DNA from 3 places in the Paenibacillus apii genome. Region 3 is predicted to be linked to each of the others. Evidence: riboswitches for the same ligand, from Rfam matches in the RefSeq annotation. Region 3 holds a riboswitch; each other region holds the start of a gene.
What was found. A riboswitch is a leader RNA that binds a small molecule or an ion and turns the genes downstream of it on or off. The one in region 3 is predicted to bind cyclic di-GMP.

Region 1 (6,101 bases), on a different contig from region 3:
TCAGATCAATCGTATCCTGCAGCACGTTGTCGATATAGACATCGGCTCTGCCTAAATTGCTCTGCACATTCGCGAGCCAGCGGACGCCGGTTCCCGTGAAGCTGAAGGATGCGACCTCCGCCGTCGTTTCGGTTTCGTTCCAGCTTCCGTTGTCATTGGTCACAATGCCCGGAGAATAATAGACGCCCGCATCGTTAAAGGCGTAATCATGCCAGCCGGAATCCACCGTTAACGACTGCTTGGGAGTGAGCTCTGCGAGGTCGATATTTACGCCTCCCGTATTGCTGCCGTCATGCCGCAGCATGATCGTGTTCGGCCCGTCCTCCAGCGTGACATCGGCCATGATGCTCTTGTAGGCTCCGGCGCCCGAGTTCTTGCCGGTTGAAACGAAGGTCAGCTTCTTGATCATCTTGCCGTTGACATACAGATTGAGCGTGGCATCCGCCGAGGTGGCGTAACCGACGTGGAGCGAATAGCTGCCGGCTCCCGGCATGATATTGATGATGCTGATGCTCGATCCGTTGCCGTGCATGTCGCGGACATAGCTGCCGGCGGAGGCGGCGGGGTCCAGCGCCGTTTTGGCGATGCCGCCAAGCTGCGCCTTCTCGGCCTCATACAGCGGACCGCCGGGGGTAACCGGCATATCCGGCACGATGAGCTGCACCGGGTCGCTCGGAGCGGAGACGTTGCCGGAATCGTCGACCGCCCGAACCGTATACGCGTAGGTGCGGTCGTAGCCGATCGACGTATCCGTGAACCGCGTCACCGAGGACGGCAGCGCCGCGATTTCCTCTTCGTCGCGGTACAGGCGGTAGCCGGTCGTCGCCCGGTTGTCGGCCGCTTCGTTCCAGTCGATCGAAGCGGAATTCCATGACGTCATTGCCGCGCCGGCCATGACCGGTTTCTCCGGCGCCTGGTCTTCCTTCGGCGTCAAATAGAGCTGGACCGCTTCACCGGCGGCTACGGTAAGGTCAAGGTCCAGGTAGGGCGACACGCTTCGGTCGTCCACCGAATAGGCGGCGCCGAGCGTGCTGCTGTCCCGGTACTGCTCCACCCGGTACGCGCCGCTCTCCGGCAGGGTGACCCGGACGCTCACATGGCGCGCCGGGGTGCCGGCCGGCTCGAAGTTCACGACGCTGATGATCCGCTTGTCGGATGAAGCGCCGATCGGGGATGCTCCGAGCGCGCGCGTATCGACGGCGCGGACATAGATCTTGCGGCCGGCGGATTCGTCGCCGCTCAGGAAGGTGTAGGGCAGCGGCGCGCCGTGAGTCGCATACGCCGCCGCCAGGCGGCGGAAGGTGCGCAGCCGTGTCTCGCCGCCCTCCGCCGAGTTGGCCGCCCAGGCCGCCGTGTCCGCCGCCCGTTGTGTGCTCCAATTCGCCGGACGGGCGAACAGCGCATAGTTCGGGGACGACGAATCGAATGCGGTATGCTGCATGATATGGTCCGCATAGCCGATGTTCCCCCGCATTTCCCGGTCGAAGGCGGCGGCGAATTTATACGCCGATGCGCCGAATTTGCTCTGGTCGGCATGAAGATCGTTCGCTCCCGATTCGGTCATGACCATTTCCTTCGGCAGCCCTTCTTCCGTGCCGCCGCCATAGGTAAGCAGGTTCTCGTTCAAGGCGCCGCCGCGTCCCTGCGCAAGTCCGGACAGCCCGTAGCTGTGGCCGTTCGTCAGGTCCGACAGCGCTTCGATCGGCCGCCGCTGCGCGGGGTCCCTTTCCCAGCCGTACGGTGTACCCTTGGTCGGCCAGTAGGCCCAGCCGGGGGCAACCATCTTGACCCAAGGGGTGTTGGCCTGCTCCGACTTCAGGAACTGGGCCAGCTCTACAAGCGAGGCTTGGTTATGATTGAACACGCCGGGCTCATTGTCCATTTCAATATAAGAGAAATACGAGCCGTAATCGGCCATGAACTGGCGGTAATACGCCTTCATGCTGTCCGGTACGTGACCGGCGGTCATGTCGGCGCTGTTCATAAAGTCCGTGCCGAAGATCCCTGTCACTGGCTGGAGGTTCAGATCCTTCAGGGTCTGAAGGTAAGAGACGATGCCGCTTTGCCACAGTTTCCTTGTGTCGGACCAGAAGCCAGTCCGCATCATATTTCCGCTGTAGGCAACGCCGAGCCATTCTGTTAAATCAGGCAGAAGCCGGGTTACATCATCGTTGAACACGAATGTATTGGTGATGGCGGTGCCCAGATGAACATACCGGCCGTGGATTGGCTCGGAGGCCGGGGCGGAGAGCGCGGTCATCGACAGCTCGTCCCACTCGTACCACAGGTACCCGTCTCCCGAAGTGCTGGAATAGGACCCTGCGTATACCTCTAGCTTCAGCGTGTTGTCTCCGGCCTTCAGCAGCTCATTCGGTATATACAGACGGTAGAGGTCGCGGTAAGCGAAGGCGCCGCCGCTGCCGGCCGTACCGGCAATCTGCATGAGTCCCGCCAGCCTGCCGTTTGAATAGACGGCCATTTGAGGAACGGAAATATAGGCGTTCAGAATATGAACGTCGAATTCCAGGCCGTATGCAGGCAGAGTTGGAAGTGAGTAATTGAGGCTGAGCGTTTTGTTGACGCTGGCCTTCATCCCTTTCGGGAACGACTTCCAATTGCCGGACTCGGCATCCGGCGAATAGACGGAGTAAGAAGCGGTCATGGCTTTGAAATCGGAGAATTCGGCGGAGCTTCCGTTATGGACGCCGATGGTCCAGAGCGTTCCGGCAGGCACCGACTCCGGCTCTGTGGCGGCTGCGGAATCACCGTACACGTCTTGTGAAACAGACACAGGATTGGAGCCGCCCGTCTGCTGATCGGCGAAGACGATGCCGGCGGGATTGGACGGGCTGCCGATGGCAAGCCCCAGCGCAAGCAGCGCAGTGATGCCTTTGGCGAGGATGCGGGAGCGGAAACGTGAAGCCTTTCTTGGGGTTTTTTCGGGTAATTCGGGGACAGGTTGACACTTTGATTGGCATTGGTTCATCATGGTGAATTCTCCTCCGGTTCAAAATATCCCTTTACGCCGCCGGTTTGCTCGGGTAAGCAGACCAGTGCCCGGATTGGGCGGAGGAGGAATAACTTTTAACAAACGCGGCAATTCGTTCAAACGGCAGCAATCGTTCAAAAAGCTCTTCCCCCGGAATGCCAGGCTGCCGCGCTCCATAATGGGCATAGCGAACCAAGGACATTCTTTTTCCGGCAGCACGGCTGCCACCTTCGTCCTCCGCATGACGGGGAACGAAGAAGGCCCTATGGCTTTGCGTCCTTGCCTTTCGACAAGTTTGCCTTTGTCACAATGGGTGAAGCTGGAATGATGCAAAAGATGTGAAACTCAGGACCTGCGCGTCAGGCGGCAGATCATTGTGGAAAACAGCTGCGGCTGCGGCTGCATAGGCGGGAGGGAAGAGAATAGTGGGAAAAAAGGTCTGAAATATGTGGAAAATGATAGCCGATACAGCCTATATAAACCTTCCAGCAGTTCAATAGTAGTATCGGACCAGTGCAGAGAAATTGTTAGTCATCAAACAAGGAATGGTTCTTTTTAACCTGTTAAGAATGTAATGGATAGGTACAAATGACTATGTAGTCTCCCGTTCCACCAGGCTGAACGAGAGCGGCTGGAGCTGCGGATTTCGCCCGAGCAGCGCCGGAGCCAGCAGCAGAAAAGCGTTCTCCGCCTGGCCCGCGATCGGATTTCGGACGGTGGTTATTCCGAGAGTCCGTGACAGCTCCGAATCATCGAAACCGACGATGGCCAGATCCCGGGGCACGTCCAGCTGCTGCCTGCGCGCCTGGCTAAGAACGCCCGCCGCGACCAAATCATTGGCGCACAGAATCGCATCGGGCCGATCCGTTCCCTCCATCAGGGACTGCACCACCCGCTCGCCGTCGCGAATGCTGTAAATGGAGGAGTAATACCATTTCTCGGCAGCGGGGAGACTGTGCTTAGACATGATATGTTCATAGGCCAGCCGTCGGCTCCTGGTATTGATGCTGCCTGGGCGGCCGAAAGCATTGGCGATACGCGAATAGCCCCGCTCGATCAAATGCTCCAGGGCGAGGGCATAACCGTCATATTGATTCATGGCGACCGACGGTATTTCCGGATGGTCCATGCGCTGCCACGAGACGATCGGCCCGTATTTGCAGTACGAAGCAATGACGTTCGTATCGTTCACGGAGGTCAGAATGAGCAGGGCGTCGACTCTTTTTCTTTTGAGATCATCGAAGGCCTGAAGCTCTTTGTGCCGATCTCCTCCGGTGGTATAAATAATGGTTTGAAACCCGTACCGGACGGAAGTTTCGACGAAGCCTTTCATAAATTGCAGGATAAGCTCGCTGAGATCCATGGTGATCATGCCGATTTGCTGGGTTTGGCCCTTGGATAAAGAAACGGCGTTCCGGTTGGGCACATAGTCCTTCTCCTTCATGATGGCGAGAATTTTCTCCCGGGTTTCCGGGCTGACGTGGGGGGAGTGGTTCAGGACCCGGGACACTGTGGCTTTGGAATAACCTGACAGCTTGGCAATCTCGTCAAGTGTGGACATAGGACTTGTTCTCCTTCGCAAGAAAGTGCTTGACATGTAACGCGTTCCAAGGTTTAGGATGCGGAAATAGAGCAGTATTTCTATCTTATCACAACAGAAAAGGCGGGAAAAAACATGAGCTTGCAATTTCCGGAAGGCTTTTTATGGGGCGGCGCGGTTGCCGCGAACCAACTGGAGGGGGCATATCAGGAAGACGGCAAAGGGTGGTCCACTCAGGACGTCATGCCGCATGGAGTCAAGACGCCTCCCACGGAAGTCCCTACCGAAGATAATATGAAGCTGATCGGGATCGATTTTTATCACCGGTATAAAGAGGATATCAAACTGTTTGCCGAAATGGGCTTCAAGGTGTTCCGGACGTCCATCGCCTGGTCCCGGATTTTCCCGAAAGGGGACGAGCTGGAGCCGAACGAACAAGGCCTGCAGTTCTACGACGACCTGTTCGACGAGTGTCATAAATACGGCATCGAGCCGCTGGTCACCATCTCCCATTATGAGACCCCGCTGCACCTCGCAAGAGCATACGACGGATGGGTGAACCGCAAGCTGGTTGATTTTTATGCGCGTTATGCGAGAACGATTTTTACCCGTTACAAGGACAAGGTGAAATATTGGCTGACCTTTAATGAGATCAATTCCATTCTGGAATTCCCGTTTATGAGCGGCGGAATCAACACCCCGAAAGAGAAGCTGGGCAAGCAGGAGCTGTACCAGGCAATTCACCATGAATTCGTGGCCAGCGCCCTGGCCGTTAAGATCGGACACGAGATCAATCCGGACTTCCAAATCGGGTGCATGGTGCTCAGCATGCCGATCTATCCGCTCACTCCCCATCCGGACGATGTGATCAAGACCATGGAGAGCGATCACAAAAACACGTTCTTTGCCGACGTCCACGCCAGAGGCTATTACCCGGGTTATATGAAGCGTTTCTTCAAAGAGAACGGCATCCATATTCATTTCGAGCCGGGAGACGAAGCGATTCTGAAGCATACCGTGGATTTCATTTCGTTCAGCTATTATATGAGCATCTGCGAAACGGCCGACCCGGACAAACAGATCCGGGGGGAAGGCAACCTGCTGGGCGGGGTCCCGAATCCTTATCTGGAAGCCAGCGATTGGGGCTGGCAGATTGACCCCAAGGGTCTGCGCTACATCATGAACGCGTTCAACGACCGGTACCAGAAGCCGCTGTTTGTCGTCGAGAACGGGCTTGGCGCCGTCGACCGGCTCGTGACGGACGAGAATGGCGGCAAGACGGTGGAGGACGGCTACCGTATTCAATATTTGCGGGATCATCTCGTTCAGGTCGCTGAAGCCATTGCCGACGGCGTGGAGGTCCTAGGGTATACGAGCTGGGGCTGCATCGATCTCGTCAGTGCGTCAAGCGCGGAACTGAAGAAACGCTACGGCTTCATCTATGTGGACCGTCATGACGACGGCTCGGGAACGCTTGAGAGATACCGCAAGAAGTCGTTTCACTGGTACAAGGAAGTTATAGCAACGAATGGACATAGCCTGTTCAAATGAGAGCGATAGGCCGGCTTTTAA
Region 2 (6,101 bases), 930 kb from region 3:
TGAGTACCTCCTTGTTGTGTGAGTCGCTGTTATCTTCCCCCTTAACACCCCGATCTATGCAAAAGTGAGAACCCGCATGATTTTTTCGCCTGCCGGGAACACTAATCTGCGGAAAGGTGGGATGAACTATGGATATACACAGCGACAGCTACAAAGTAGCCACACTGGAGGATCAGCGGGATGCCATCGAAATTATCCAAAATGCCGAAACCCGCATCGCACAATTGACGGGCACTCCGGTTACGTTGATCGCATATGAAAAAAGCAGCGGTCCCGAAAGCTAACCGGGATACACTTCCATAATACGGTCCAACCCGATCCACTTCCATTCGTCTGCCCATTGCAGCTTGATTTCCCGCGAATGGGCATGAATGGAGGTGACAAATCCGCTCTGCCGCAACTCCTCAACCGAATCGCACCAAACAACAGTCACTCGAACATGCTCACGTAGCGACAGCGACAGCATTCTTTCCATCTCTTCCCGTTTCCGTTCATCCGTCAATTTCAATCGGCCGTTATCAAACAACGGGTTTCCCTCCAGTTTCTTCCCCAAAGGGAGTCGCCTCCTTTAAAATTAGCCAAAAACAAGAACGTATGTTTGTATTATAACCGCTTTTCGGCATTTTAATCAACCAGGAAAAACAAGCGAAAAAGGCGCCGACAGCCGATTAACGCTGCGCGCCTTGTATAGACGTTTAAATCCGTACTATTCGCTTTACTTCGGTTCAAGGAGCCCGATCGATTCTTTAGCCTGATTAAGCTTGGAGATCCCGTACAGCATGACAATATCGGCATTTTTGTTCATTTGATCGAACTGCTCGGGGGTTACGTCGGGTGAATCGGCGCTTTGCGAGGCTTCTTTCTTGATTTCATAGGCTTTTTGAAAAGATTCCTTGGCTTCGTTCAGCAGCTTCTCCACGTTATCCGGGAGTCCGGGTGCAACCTCGACATCATCCGCCTTATCCGACAAATCGGAGGCCGTATCCTGAAACTTCTCAATCGCCTTCTCCAGCTCGTCTGCCGTCAGACTGCCTCCTGAATATGAAGCCAGCGCTTCATTGAAGTCATTCAGGGATGTTTTTGCGGTCTGATCAAGCGAAGAAATCTCATTGTAGAATTCCTGAACGCTCTCCTGCACATCCTCATGGGACAGTGCAACCGGCGCTTTTCCGCCGCAGGCGCTGAGCAGCACAAGGGCAATTGCTGCGCCTGCCAGTAAGGCTTTTCTCATTTCTACTATCCCTCCTTTTAAAAGGATAGAGAAGATTGCGGGAATACGCAACTAAAAAAAATGGGAAAAACGATGTAAACAAATCCTTAAAATGAATTATAATTAAATTCTACGATTTGCATAAGAAAAGGAGTAGAACATTGAGTAAACAAAATCGGATCACAGCTCTTCTTGCCTTGCTTCTGCTGCTTTTGCTGCTGTCTTATCTTGCGGAGAGGAACGGGTGGGATTTCAGGAACGCTCCTTCTTCCGATACGGAAGTGGTACAGCTGATTTTTCCATCGGACGAGTATCCGGAAACGGCAAAGCATATTGAAAAAGCGATCGAGAGAGGCGAGTCCAGCATATGCACGATCAACCGTGAAGGAGCTGAAGAAAATCGCCGGGAGTCGCTGAAGGGAATTCCCACCAAAAAACATTATGATCGCGATGAATGGCCCATGGCCATGTGCGAGGAAGGCGGAACAGGAGCAGACATCGCATACATATCACCAGCCGATAACCGCGGTGCAGGCAGCTGGGTCGGCAATCAGCTGGAGAAATTGAAGGATGGGACCAGAGTAGAATTTATCATCCGATGAACGCACTAAAAAATCATGTTGTCTCTTCCCAATTCCAAAGCCCCTGCATCCCCTTTGCCGGAATCGGCTCCGGCAGCCGCCGGACATCCGCAAGCTCCCATGCGAAGCGCCCTAATGCAAACGATCCGAACGCTTTTTCAAGGTCGCCGATGACGATGGATTGCGAAGGGCTTTCCAGCTTAACCGCTCCACTTTCATTCTCGGTGACCTCAAGACAATCTGCCAGCCTGCATACCGCCACCACGCTCCCTGTCGGCAAGGTATCCGCTGTGTATCCGTGTTTTGCCAGTACGCTGCGGAACGGTTCTTTCTGGCAGATGGCCTTATCCACCTTCTTCCCGGCATGAATGGCGATGGAATCCCGGTGCTGTGTAGCCCAGCTTCTCGTTTCGAATTTTTTCTCTCCAAGCGCTAATAAAGTCGCCCAAGGCTGCCATATCGTGATACACCGCAAGACTAACCGCTCCTCTTTACTTCGCTGACTCAAGAAAAAAGCACCTAAAATAGGTGCCTCTTCTGCTTAAGCATTCAGTTTACTTCTATGATACCCGATCTTGCTAAAGATCTTCGATCTCACGCTCTCACACATACAATCTTCAAGTATAGTTTCGTTAAACCCCAACCAAAAAGAATGCCAATACTTTCCCATGCTTCTCCTCCTTTATTTCACATAAATCTACGGGAGGTGCGATTATTCGGGAGCTGGCTGACATACGGATTTCTCCACTTAGTCCCTTTAGCTTTGCGTCACTGATTTTCATCAGTTTTGCCTTTATCGTACGATTTATGTGACTATGTATTCAGGAATATTTTAGCATAGACAAAATAAAGAAGACAACGGTCTTAAGTAATAATGCCTATTACATGCTTGGGAAAACGAACAGTACCTGGGTATTGCGTCCGGACATCCCCCATTACAGAACTTAAGATTTGAAAATCCCCTCCGGTCTACAGTGCTGAATTCATGCTGTCATGAACTCTTTTTCAATGTATGCCAGAGGGGATTATACTAATTTACAACCGTTCAGACTGCCCGTCTCGACATTCGGGCTCTTGACCCTTTACTAGGGAGCCACGGTGGGGACGTTTACATCATCAATGTTGATATGGCCCCAGCCGCCGGTGGCGTTATCGACAATCTTGATGTAGCACTCCGTACCGATATAATCCGAGGCATCCCAATATATTCGGGTATACGATTCCTGGTCGAGTCCGGTTGCTTTGAACAACTCCTTACCGTCAGAGGCGCGAACGAGCGTAACATAGAGATCATAATAATTGTTGCCCCCTCCGACCAGTAAATTGATCTGTCCGTTGCCGCCGAGAACGAATTGCTCAGATCGCATAGCCCCGGTCTGACTGTCATTACCGCTTTGGACGCTCCACAGGTGCTTGGCGCCATTCTGGTTGAACGGGCCGCCCCAGCCCCAGTCATTGGCCGTCGTCACATCTTGGGCGGTGAAGGCGTCGCCGGACAGAATCGTCCAACCGTTGAATCCGTCTTCAAAATCGTGATTGGCGAGTTCCCCATGCGCCGGTTCCGCTGTGACTGTTACGGCAGTCGTCGCGGTGAAGCCGCCGATACGCGTCTTCGCGGTGATCGTGGCCGTGCCGACCGACTTCGCCGAAATGTTGCCGTTCACCACTGTCACCACTGCCGGGTTGCTCGATGTCCAGATGACATCCTTGTTCGTTGCATTCGCCGGCGTTACGGTCGCCAGCACCAGCTGGCTGTCGCCCTGAATAATCGTCTTGCTCGCAGGCAGCGACACTCCAGTCGGGTTGACGGAAGTATACGCCGAATTCATCTCCCAGATCTTCAGCGATTTCACAACGACCGTATCCGTGTTGTCATTCGCCCACAGGCGCACGCCCTTGGCGTCTCCGCGTGTCGGATAGGCACGGGTGGTCAGCGACTTGAGGCCGTTCAAATAAGCTTCCACCATGGAGCGGTCCACGTAGATATGAAGCTTGATGTTTTCGGTTCCGATATCCACCGTTCCTCCCTGATACCAGTGCTCCAAATCGGGATTGAGGCTGGATTTGGTCCGGTTGACGAAGAACTCCTTGGAGTTCCGCTTGTAGTAAACAATCGTCTCTTCTTCCGCTCCAGGGGAGCGGCGTAGACTGAAGCCGACCTCATTGGCGCTGCCCGGGTCGATCTCCGCTTCAATCTCGTACATGTCGGAGTTGACGGCCGAGGCCAGCGTCGTATTGGCGGCCGCAAAGCTCGTGTCGGTGCCGATATTAACGAGCTGCGTGCCGCGCAGCGCCTGAAGCTCGGCAATCGGCTCCTCGCCCAGCTTTCCGTCCGGACGGAGATATACGTTCAGCGGAAGTCCGAAATTATGGGCATAGCCGGCGTCCGAATCGATTGTCGCCGTTCTTCGTCCCTGCGCGATCGAATAGATGACGGTACGTCCATCGGGCGTCAACCCTGCCGCCGGGCCGGTGAAATGCTCTCCGACGTCCAGCAATTGCGGCGCCGGGCTGTCCGGCACGAACCGGGCCGTGTCCGGATTCCAGGTGCCGATCCAGTAATAGGTGTAGCGGGACTGGTACTCGCCGCGCGACATTTTGGCCGGATTGATCATGAAAATATACTTGCCGCTGCTGCCGAGCGGCCGCAGATTCGGAAGCTCCCATACGCGGCCCGTCTCCGGATAGGCGGAGTAGTCGCCAACGTAGAGATCGCCCCGGAATGTCCATCCGCTCTCGAGCGTCGGATCGGTGGTCGAATAGACCAGAGCGGTGCCGCCAATGTCGTTGCCGGAGGCGTCTTTTTTGCCGGACGTGACCAGCATGAACCACGTATTTCCGTCCCGGAACACGAACGGATCGCGGAATTCGCCCATGATCCCTTCGCCGTCTTGCTGATTGACCACGACTTTCGGACTCTTGATCCAATTATTCAGATCATTGTCCTGGTCTATCGCGTAATTGCTGCGGGCAATGTTGATCCGCTGTCCCGGCGTTCTCCGGTCGTCGCCGGCTGTATAGAAAATAACGGGCACATCATTGCCGTCCAGCACGGAGCCTCCAGCCCATGCGCCGTCAGGGTCCACGGCGTTCTTCTCGGGAATGACTGCATCCTTCGCGTCCCGCCAATGCACCATATCCGTGCTCACCAAATGCCCCCAGCGGATATGGTTCCAGAACGGCCCGCGCGGGTTGCTCTGGTAGAAGACATGGTACTGGCCGTTAAAGTACAGCGGCCCGCCAGGCTCGTTCTGCCAACCTGATGGCGGCTCCGCGTGATACTGCGGCCGCTGGCTGTCATCAGCGAGGATGCTGCGGTCGATCCGGTTGTTCGCCGTAGGCAGGTTACCGCCAAGCGCGCCCAAATAGCTGTCATACGCGTTTTGCACATCGGAAGCGCCCAAAGCGACGCTGCGGATTTTGACCTCGTCGATCAAGCCGCTGAACGCATTCATATTGAAGCCGTACAACCAGAACGCCTGATTGTTCCGGCCAATCAATAGATCGGTGTCGCTGGGAAGCAGGGCTTCGCCCGGTGTGAAATTCGCGGAGGCGACCTTTGTTCCGTTCAGGTAAAGCACCGCCTGCCCGGTTGAGCTCTCGTACGTGGCAACGACATACGACCAGGCATCGAGCGGCAGCTCGGCATCGGTCTTGACCTCCCGCCAGTTGGTTCCGGTGCCGAACTGGAAGCCCCAGGTGCCGTGGCGGTAATTGCCTAGAATAAAGCCCTCTTTCGCCTCCCGGTTATGCTGGTTGACGATCGCGGACAGCCGCGCTTCGTCGCCATGTTCGAAGTTGCGGGGCGCGACCCACGCCTCCACTGTAATCGCCTTGGTCGGGGTAGCGATCCGGTCCGCCGTCCGGGTCACATAGGTCGAGTAGCCGTCGAACAGCAGCGCGCCGCCGCCGATCCCGTCACTCTTCCACAGCGGGGATTGAGCAGGCTGGTAGACACCGGTGTTCAGATGATAGGCGACAGGGTCCGTTGTACCGGTCACCGACTCCTCGGTGTTCTTCCCCGAGCTCTCGTTCAGCTTCCAGTAACCGGCCAGACCTCCAGCGTAGACGGAATTCAGGACGTGAAAATCGTCGGCCCCGATATGGCCCCAGCCGCCTGTCGCATTATCGACGATACGGATGTAGAGATCCTGCCCGAGGTAAGCCGACGCGTCCCAGAATACCCGCTGGAACCCCTCCGAATTACGTCCGGTCTCTTTAAACAAAATCTGGCCGTCCGAAGCCCGCACAAGGGCCACGTACAGATTATCCGCGTCCCGTCCCCCGTTAATGAGAAAATCGATCCCGCC
Region 3 (6,101 bases):
AATTCGTCTTTGAGAAGGATTAACTTGTCAATTTCTCCGAAGAATGAATACTTGCAGCTCTTGATTACCCCGTTCTTCAAAGCATCCGCCAAATCTCCGTGATCGGAGCAAGCGGTCAATATGCGCGATTCATAGGGAAGCGTTGCTTCCGACCGATTCTCTGTATAGAAGGAGTCGTCCGTGCAGTGGATAAAGCTCACAAAATGCGGATTCCTGGAAGAAAATTGATGAAGTTCGAATGAGACCTTAGGCTCGAAAAAATAGTCGCTCAACAGCTCCTTGTCCTTTTTGTAAATGGTTGCGCCATTCTGGCTGACCGCAAAATACCGGCCGTGAAATTCCTGCATGAGCAGCTTGATTTCCGAATGCATTCTCCCGGACGCAATGCAAAATTCATACCCTTCTTGAAACGCAAGTTTCACCGCTTCCCAGTCGGTTTCCGTGATTCTGAGCGAATGGTTCAGTAAAGTGCCGTCCAAATCGGAAACAATCAGCTTAATCATCGTTATCCTCCTCCGAGACCGTTAATAATTCCACCTGGAACTCTTTTAGTTTCTCCATCATTTCCTCGCTTGGCTTGCGGTCGGTGATCAACAGATCAATTACATCCAGACCGGCAATTCTAAAAAACATCGGGTCATCAAACTTGGTATGATCCGCCAAGACAATCACTTGCTTCGCCCGTTTAATCATTTCCCGCTTGACTACGCCATCCTCCTCATACGGGTAAGTCAAACCGTCTGAAGTAATTCCGCATGCGCCGAGAAACAATTTATCAACCTGGTAATCGGCCAGCTTATCGATAGTGGATTGTCCATACAGAAAACGGTGCTGATGGTTTAACTCTCCTCCGAGCAGATAGGTCCGGATCGTTTTTCTTCGGGAGAGCACATCCGCGATGTCAATCGAGTTCGTAACAACCACAATATGTTCGGATGTAATATTTTCCGCGGCGTACTGAACGGTGGTGGAAGCATCCATCAGAATACAATCGCCTTCTTTGACCAGGGAAGCTGCATAAAGTCCAATTTCACGTTTTTCGCTGGATTCTCTACTTAAGCGTTCTTTATACTCGTAGACCTCCTTGTGTTTTTTTGGCGGCAGGACGGCTCCGCCATGCGTACGAAGAACCAGTCCAAGCTCTTCCATCTTAAGCAGATCTCGTCGGGCCGTATCCCGTGACACGTCAAACTGTTGGCAAATTTCCTTGATATCAATTCGTTGGTGTTGGTTTAAGTAATCGGTAATCGCGCTGATCCGTTCTTCTTGAAACATGCTAATGTCTCCTTACTGATTCCCTGTTGTCGTGTAAGTGATTGTACAGCATTATTTAAGTCATTACAATTATTTTTCTTACTTCATGCAACATTTCAGAGTCGGAATTCGTTTCTTGCTTCATCCGGGCAAAAAAAATCCGCGCCCGAGGCGCGGATTTCCAAGTCTATTTGTATCAGGTACCGCAAAAGGTCCTGTAAGGACAGGCGGTTTCTTCGGGGGGCGCAGCGTATTCCTCCTGTTCGGGAGAGTACGCGTAGGGATTTGAGAGAGCGCTCAGGAGCCGCTCCATCACGCTCAAGTCTTCTTGATTAACCGCAGCCTCCAGCGCCTCCTCTACCCGATGATTTCGGGGGATTACTGCAGGATTGCTGCTTCGCATGAGCTGATGCGAGGAGGCTTTTGGTTCCTCCTGCCTGTCGAGCCTCTTTTGCCACCGATCGTGCCACTCCGCAAATTCAGCGGCGCCGGACAGAATCGTATCCTGAGGCTGTTCCAGCGTTAATGCGCGGAAAGTGTTGGTGTAGTCCGCACGAGCTTTATGCATCATGTCAAGAAGATCGTCAATCAAAGCTTCATCTTCCGGCTCTTCGTTAAATAACCCCAGCTTCGCCCTCATGCCCGCAAGCCAGTTCCATTGAAACATCGTCGAAAAATCTGAAATGGCATCCTCGGCTATTTTTACAGCCTCGTCTTCATCCTCATGCATCAGCGGCAATAGCGTCTCCGCAAATCTCGCGAGATTCCACGCAGCAATAGGCGGCTGATTGCCATACGCGTAACGGCCATGCAGGTCAATGGAGCTGAATACCGCAGCCGGGTCATACGTATCCATAAAGGCGCAAGGACCGTAATCAATCGTTTCTCCGCTTAGGGCCATATTGTCGGTGTTCATCACCCCGTGAATAAAGCCGACGAGCTGCCATTTGGCAATCAGCGCGGCCTGGCGCTTGATGACTTCCCGAAGCAAAGCCACATAGCGGTTCCCACCAGTCTCCACTTCCGGATAATGCCTCTGCAGCGTGTAATCGGCCAGAGCCTTGAGGTCCCCGGCGGAGCCCCGGCTTGCGGCGAATTGAAAGGTGCCGACGCGCAAATGGCTGGCCGCCACACGGGTCAGAACGGCGCCGGGAAGCACGGTTTCGCGCATGATGGACTCGCCGGTTGTCACCACGGCCAAGCTCCGGGTGGTTGGAATCCCCAGCGCATGCATCGCTTCGCTGATGATAAATTCGCGCAGCATCGGTCCAAGCGCTGCGCGGCCGTCACCCCTGCGGGAATACTGCGTTCGGCCCGAACCTTTGAGCTGGATATCAAACCGCTCGCCGCCGGGGGTGATCTGTTCCCCGAGCAGCAGGGCCCGTCCGTCTCCCAGCATGGTAAAATGCCCGAATTGATGGCCTGCGTAAGCTTGAGCCAGCGGTTCGGCGCCTTCGGGAATCCGGTTGCCGGCAAACACCGCTGCGCCATCGCTGCTTTGGAGCGCCTCAGCGTTTAGCCCGAGCGAGGCAGCCAGCGGACGATTCAGAACGATCAGCTTCGGCGAATTTACGGGATTCAGATTTTGTTTGGCAAAAAAAGATTTCGGCAAGCGGGCATAACTATTGTCGAAATTCCATCCCGCTTCCGGGATTCCTGCTCTCTCAGTCATGTTATCACCATCATTTTTTGGATATTTTCTATTTTCGTTCACAACCAGCACGTAACAGCTCGTTTATTGTTTGCTGCCGTGCCATATATTATCACACAAAAAAGGGTGCACGAAGCACCCTTTTTCCGTCATTGCCTGATTATTGTCTGATGATGAGGATGTCACGAGGCGGTCTGCCTGTGCTTTGAATCAAAGCAATTTCGGCGTTTGTAAGATTTCGTCCCACTACGACCAGGGAAGATGTGACATTGTTAAAGTTGAAATTTCCCAGGTTCGCCACGCTTTGGCTTCCGCGGAACACACGGAACGACCCTTGAAAGTTAATTTGCGAGAACAGCACGAGAGTGACTTGAGATCTCTCCACCACATTTCTAAGCCGGAAGCTCGAGAGAACATTGTTAAACCGAAACGCTCCAAGATCACGAACTGCAACTCCTCCGCGTCTGAAGAGAATCCGGCGAACAGAAAAATTATTACCTGACCAAAGCGCAAGACGTACATCACTATTAGCCAACTGTATCACTCCTTTTCAAAGGTTGATACAGTATATTAACAAGTTCATAGAAACGTATAAGGCAAATAGCGCAGTCCATTCGTTTGTTATTTCCGGTTCCCTGTGCATTAGCCAATAACCGGCGTTATTGAAAGACTTAAATCTTGGGATAATCGACGACAACCACATTTTCCAATAAACCATCCAGCGACTTCACAAATTCCTGATGAATAGGATGCGGTCCATAGGAACGCAGCGACTCCAGATCTTTGAATGTGACCCACAGACCAAGAGTGTATCCATGAATGTTATCCGTTTCCTCTGTCACATTGACGCCTGCGCTTAAATCGGTTATCCCGGGATGCGGTCCCGCAGCGCGAGCAATTGATCCAGCAGCTCCTGCTGTTTGGCGGGTGTAAGGCCGTCATTGAATTTAAAGACGACTAGATGCTCGTACATTATGCAATCCCCCTATATAATGGTTATCCCCTAATGAATCATAAGCAGTTTAATCATATCAGAAATCCTACAATAGGCCTATTTCTAGCGCCTTGATTCATCTTCATCCATGACCCGTACGTAAAAATGCTTTTAAGAAACTTGTATGGAACTTGTATGAGTCTTTTTGCCCGTACCAGAATATCTCACTCACCAGTTGATTACTCCATTTTGTTCATCGCGAAAACCGTCAAATTTCGAGCAGTTTTCTATAAAATATATTGACAAAAGCTAAGTTGGGAATATATTGTAAAAGGTATATACTCGTTGTATAGTTCAACAAAACTAACTCTATACGGGCAAAATTCTCCGAAAGGGAATGACGCAAAGCCATGGATCTACAGTCTCATTTATTTCATGAGACCATGACAGCCAGGTTGCCGAGGAACCGGGATGCGGAATACAACCAGCGTCCTATGTGGTTATTTGTCAACCGACCTGTGCTCAGTCCTGAGTACAGGTTTTCTATTTTCTAGTAATTCTGATCTACCAGTTTCACTTCTAAGGAAAGATAACATTATAAACAATATTTAAATTGTGGGGTGGATCTTTTGAAGACAGTCGCAGATTATATGGCGGAGGCATTACGCAACCTCGGAGTTAAGCATTCTTTTGGCATCATCGGCAAATCCATTTGCCCGATCGTTCTCAAGATGGTGGATTACGGTATTGAATTTATTCCCGGACGACATGAATCCAGCTCCGGATTCGAAGCTTCCGGCTACGCCCTCAAAACGGGAAATCTCGCCGTGGCATTCGGCACATCCGGACCGGGGGGAACCAACCTCATTACCGCAGCGGCCCACGCCAAAGCCAACAACCTACCTGTGCTCTTCATAACAGGGCATCAATCCATTAAAGAGCTGGGTATTCCCCAGTGCCAGGATTCTTCCTCATATCTCGCTGATTTGGCGGAAATGTTCAGACCTGCAACGCTCTTCAGCAAGCTGGTCGAACGCGGCGATCATTTCAGCACTATTTTTAACCATGCTATTTCTGTTGCACTGAGCGGCAAACGCGGACCTGTTCATCTATGCATCCCTTTCGATGTGCAGACAGAGCTGCTGGAAGAATGCCGAATCGTTTATCCTGAACGGGAAACGCTTGTGGATTATGCTAAGGTCAACCGGGTGATTAATGCCATTAACCATTCCAAAAAGCCGCTTATCATTGCCGGTAAAGGGGTTAACCGCTCTGGCTCGCATGAGGAACTGGTTCAATTGGCGGAAACCTTCAATATTCCTGTCGTTACCACTCCCGGCGGCAAAGGCGCCATCGTATGGGATCATCCGCTGTACCACGGTCCGGTCGGTGTCGGCGGCTGCAAGCATGGTGACGATTTACTCAACCATAGCGATTTGTATATCGTGCTGGGTTCCCGCCTGAGTGATATGACCATCTGCAATCTGAAAGCCGAGAACCATCCGGAGACGCTGATTCAGTTCGATATCGACCCTACCTTTGTCGGCAAAATCCTGAACTCCCATACGATTGCGGTCGGCGGTGATGTGCGCGATAATCTGTCACTGGTTTTACAGAGTGTTGACTCCTCCGCGATAACGGAACGGGATACGGAGACCGCCGCTCATTATAAGGAAGAACTGCCCGTCCTGTCTAAACTCTCCCTTGCATCGGTAATGAGCACCATGAGCGACCTGATTCCGGCTAACAATACGGTCTTTGTGGATGATGGCAGCCACGGCTTCAACGCCGTGAAATGGTACAACGTGAAGAAGCCGGGAAGCTTTGTCTTCGACGCCTACTTTGCCTGCATGGGCAACGCAATCGGCATGGCTATCGGAGCCAAGGTGGCCTCCCCGGAAGAAACGATATTCTGCATTACCGGCGACGGCTGCTTTATGATGCTCGGAACTGAAATAAATACCGCCGTTTGCAAAAATATCCCTGTTATTTTCATCGTAGTGAACAATATGCAGCTGGACATGGCTTTAAAAGGAATGGAAAAAACTACGGGCAGAATCGACGGAACGCTCTTTGAAGTCCCAATGGATGCTGTGAAATTTGCCGAATCGCTTGGAGCGGCCGGATTCCGGTGCGAGACCCAGGAACAATTTGCAGCGGCTATTAGCGAAGCAGTAGCTCTTAACCGCGTGGCTGTCATCGAACTATTGACCGATCGTGATGAGGTGCCCCCTACCGCACACCGTGTATTGAATATGAATT

Region 1: it holds a riboswitch for cyclic di-GMP, as region 3 does, so the genes downstream of both, G5B47_RS20050 (CBM35 domain-containing protein) here and G5B47_RS00095 (thiamine pyrophosphate-binding protein) in region 3, are expected to answer to the same signal.
Region 2: it holds a riboswitch for cyclic di-GMP, as region 3 does, so the genes downstream of both, G5B47_RS04750 (ASCH domain-containing protein) here and G5B47_RS00095 (thiamine pyrophosphate-binding protein) in region 3, are expected to answer to the same signal.

What each region holds. Positions count from the first base shown of each region.
Region 1 is NZ_JAAKGU010000011.1:51,047-57,147, forward strand. It holds gene G5B47_RS20050 (CBM35 domain-containing protein) at 1-2,989, opposite strand, end outside; cyclic di-GMP riboswitch class I at 3,198-3,299, opposite strand; gene G5B47_RS20055 (LacI family DNA-binding transcriptional regulator) at 3,582-4,550, opposite strand; gene G5B47_RS20060 (glycoside hydrolase family 1 protein) at 4,665-6,080, shown strand.
Region 2 is NZ_JAAKGU010000001.1:934,484-940,584, forward strand. It holds gene G5B47_RS04730 (hypothetical protein) at 129-284, shown strand; gene G5B47_RS04735 (YolD-like family protein) at 281-553, opposite strand; gene G5B47_RS04740 (hypothetical protein) at 716-1,231, opposite strand; gene G5B47_RS04745 (NucA/NucB deoxyribonuclease domain-containing protein) at 1,372-1,812, shown strand; gene G5B47_RS04750 (ASCH domain-containing protein) at 1,826-2,266, opposite strand; cyclic di-GMP riboswitch class I at 2,507-2,593, opposite strand; gene G5B47_RS04755 (GH32 C-terminal domain-containing protein) at 2,877-6,101, opposite strand, start outside.
Region 3 is NZ_JAAKGU010000001.1:9,006-15,106, forward strand. It holds gene G5B47_RS00070 (HAD family hydrolase) at 1-503, opposite strand, end outside; gene G5B47_RS00075 (DeoR/GlpR family DNA-binding transcription regulator) at 496-1,275, opposite strand; gene G5B47_RS00080 (protein adenylyltransferase SelO) at 1,451-2,926, opposite strand; gene G5B47_RS00085 (hypothetical protein) at 3,066-3,440, opposite strand; gene G5B47_RS25440 (Dabb family protein) at 3,577-3,747, opposite strand; cyclic di-GMP riboswitch class I at 4,206-4,302, shown strand; gene G5B47_RS00095 (thiamine pyrophosphate-binding protein) at 4,460-6,101, shown strand, end outside.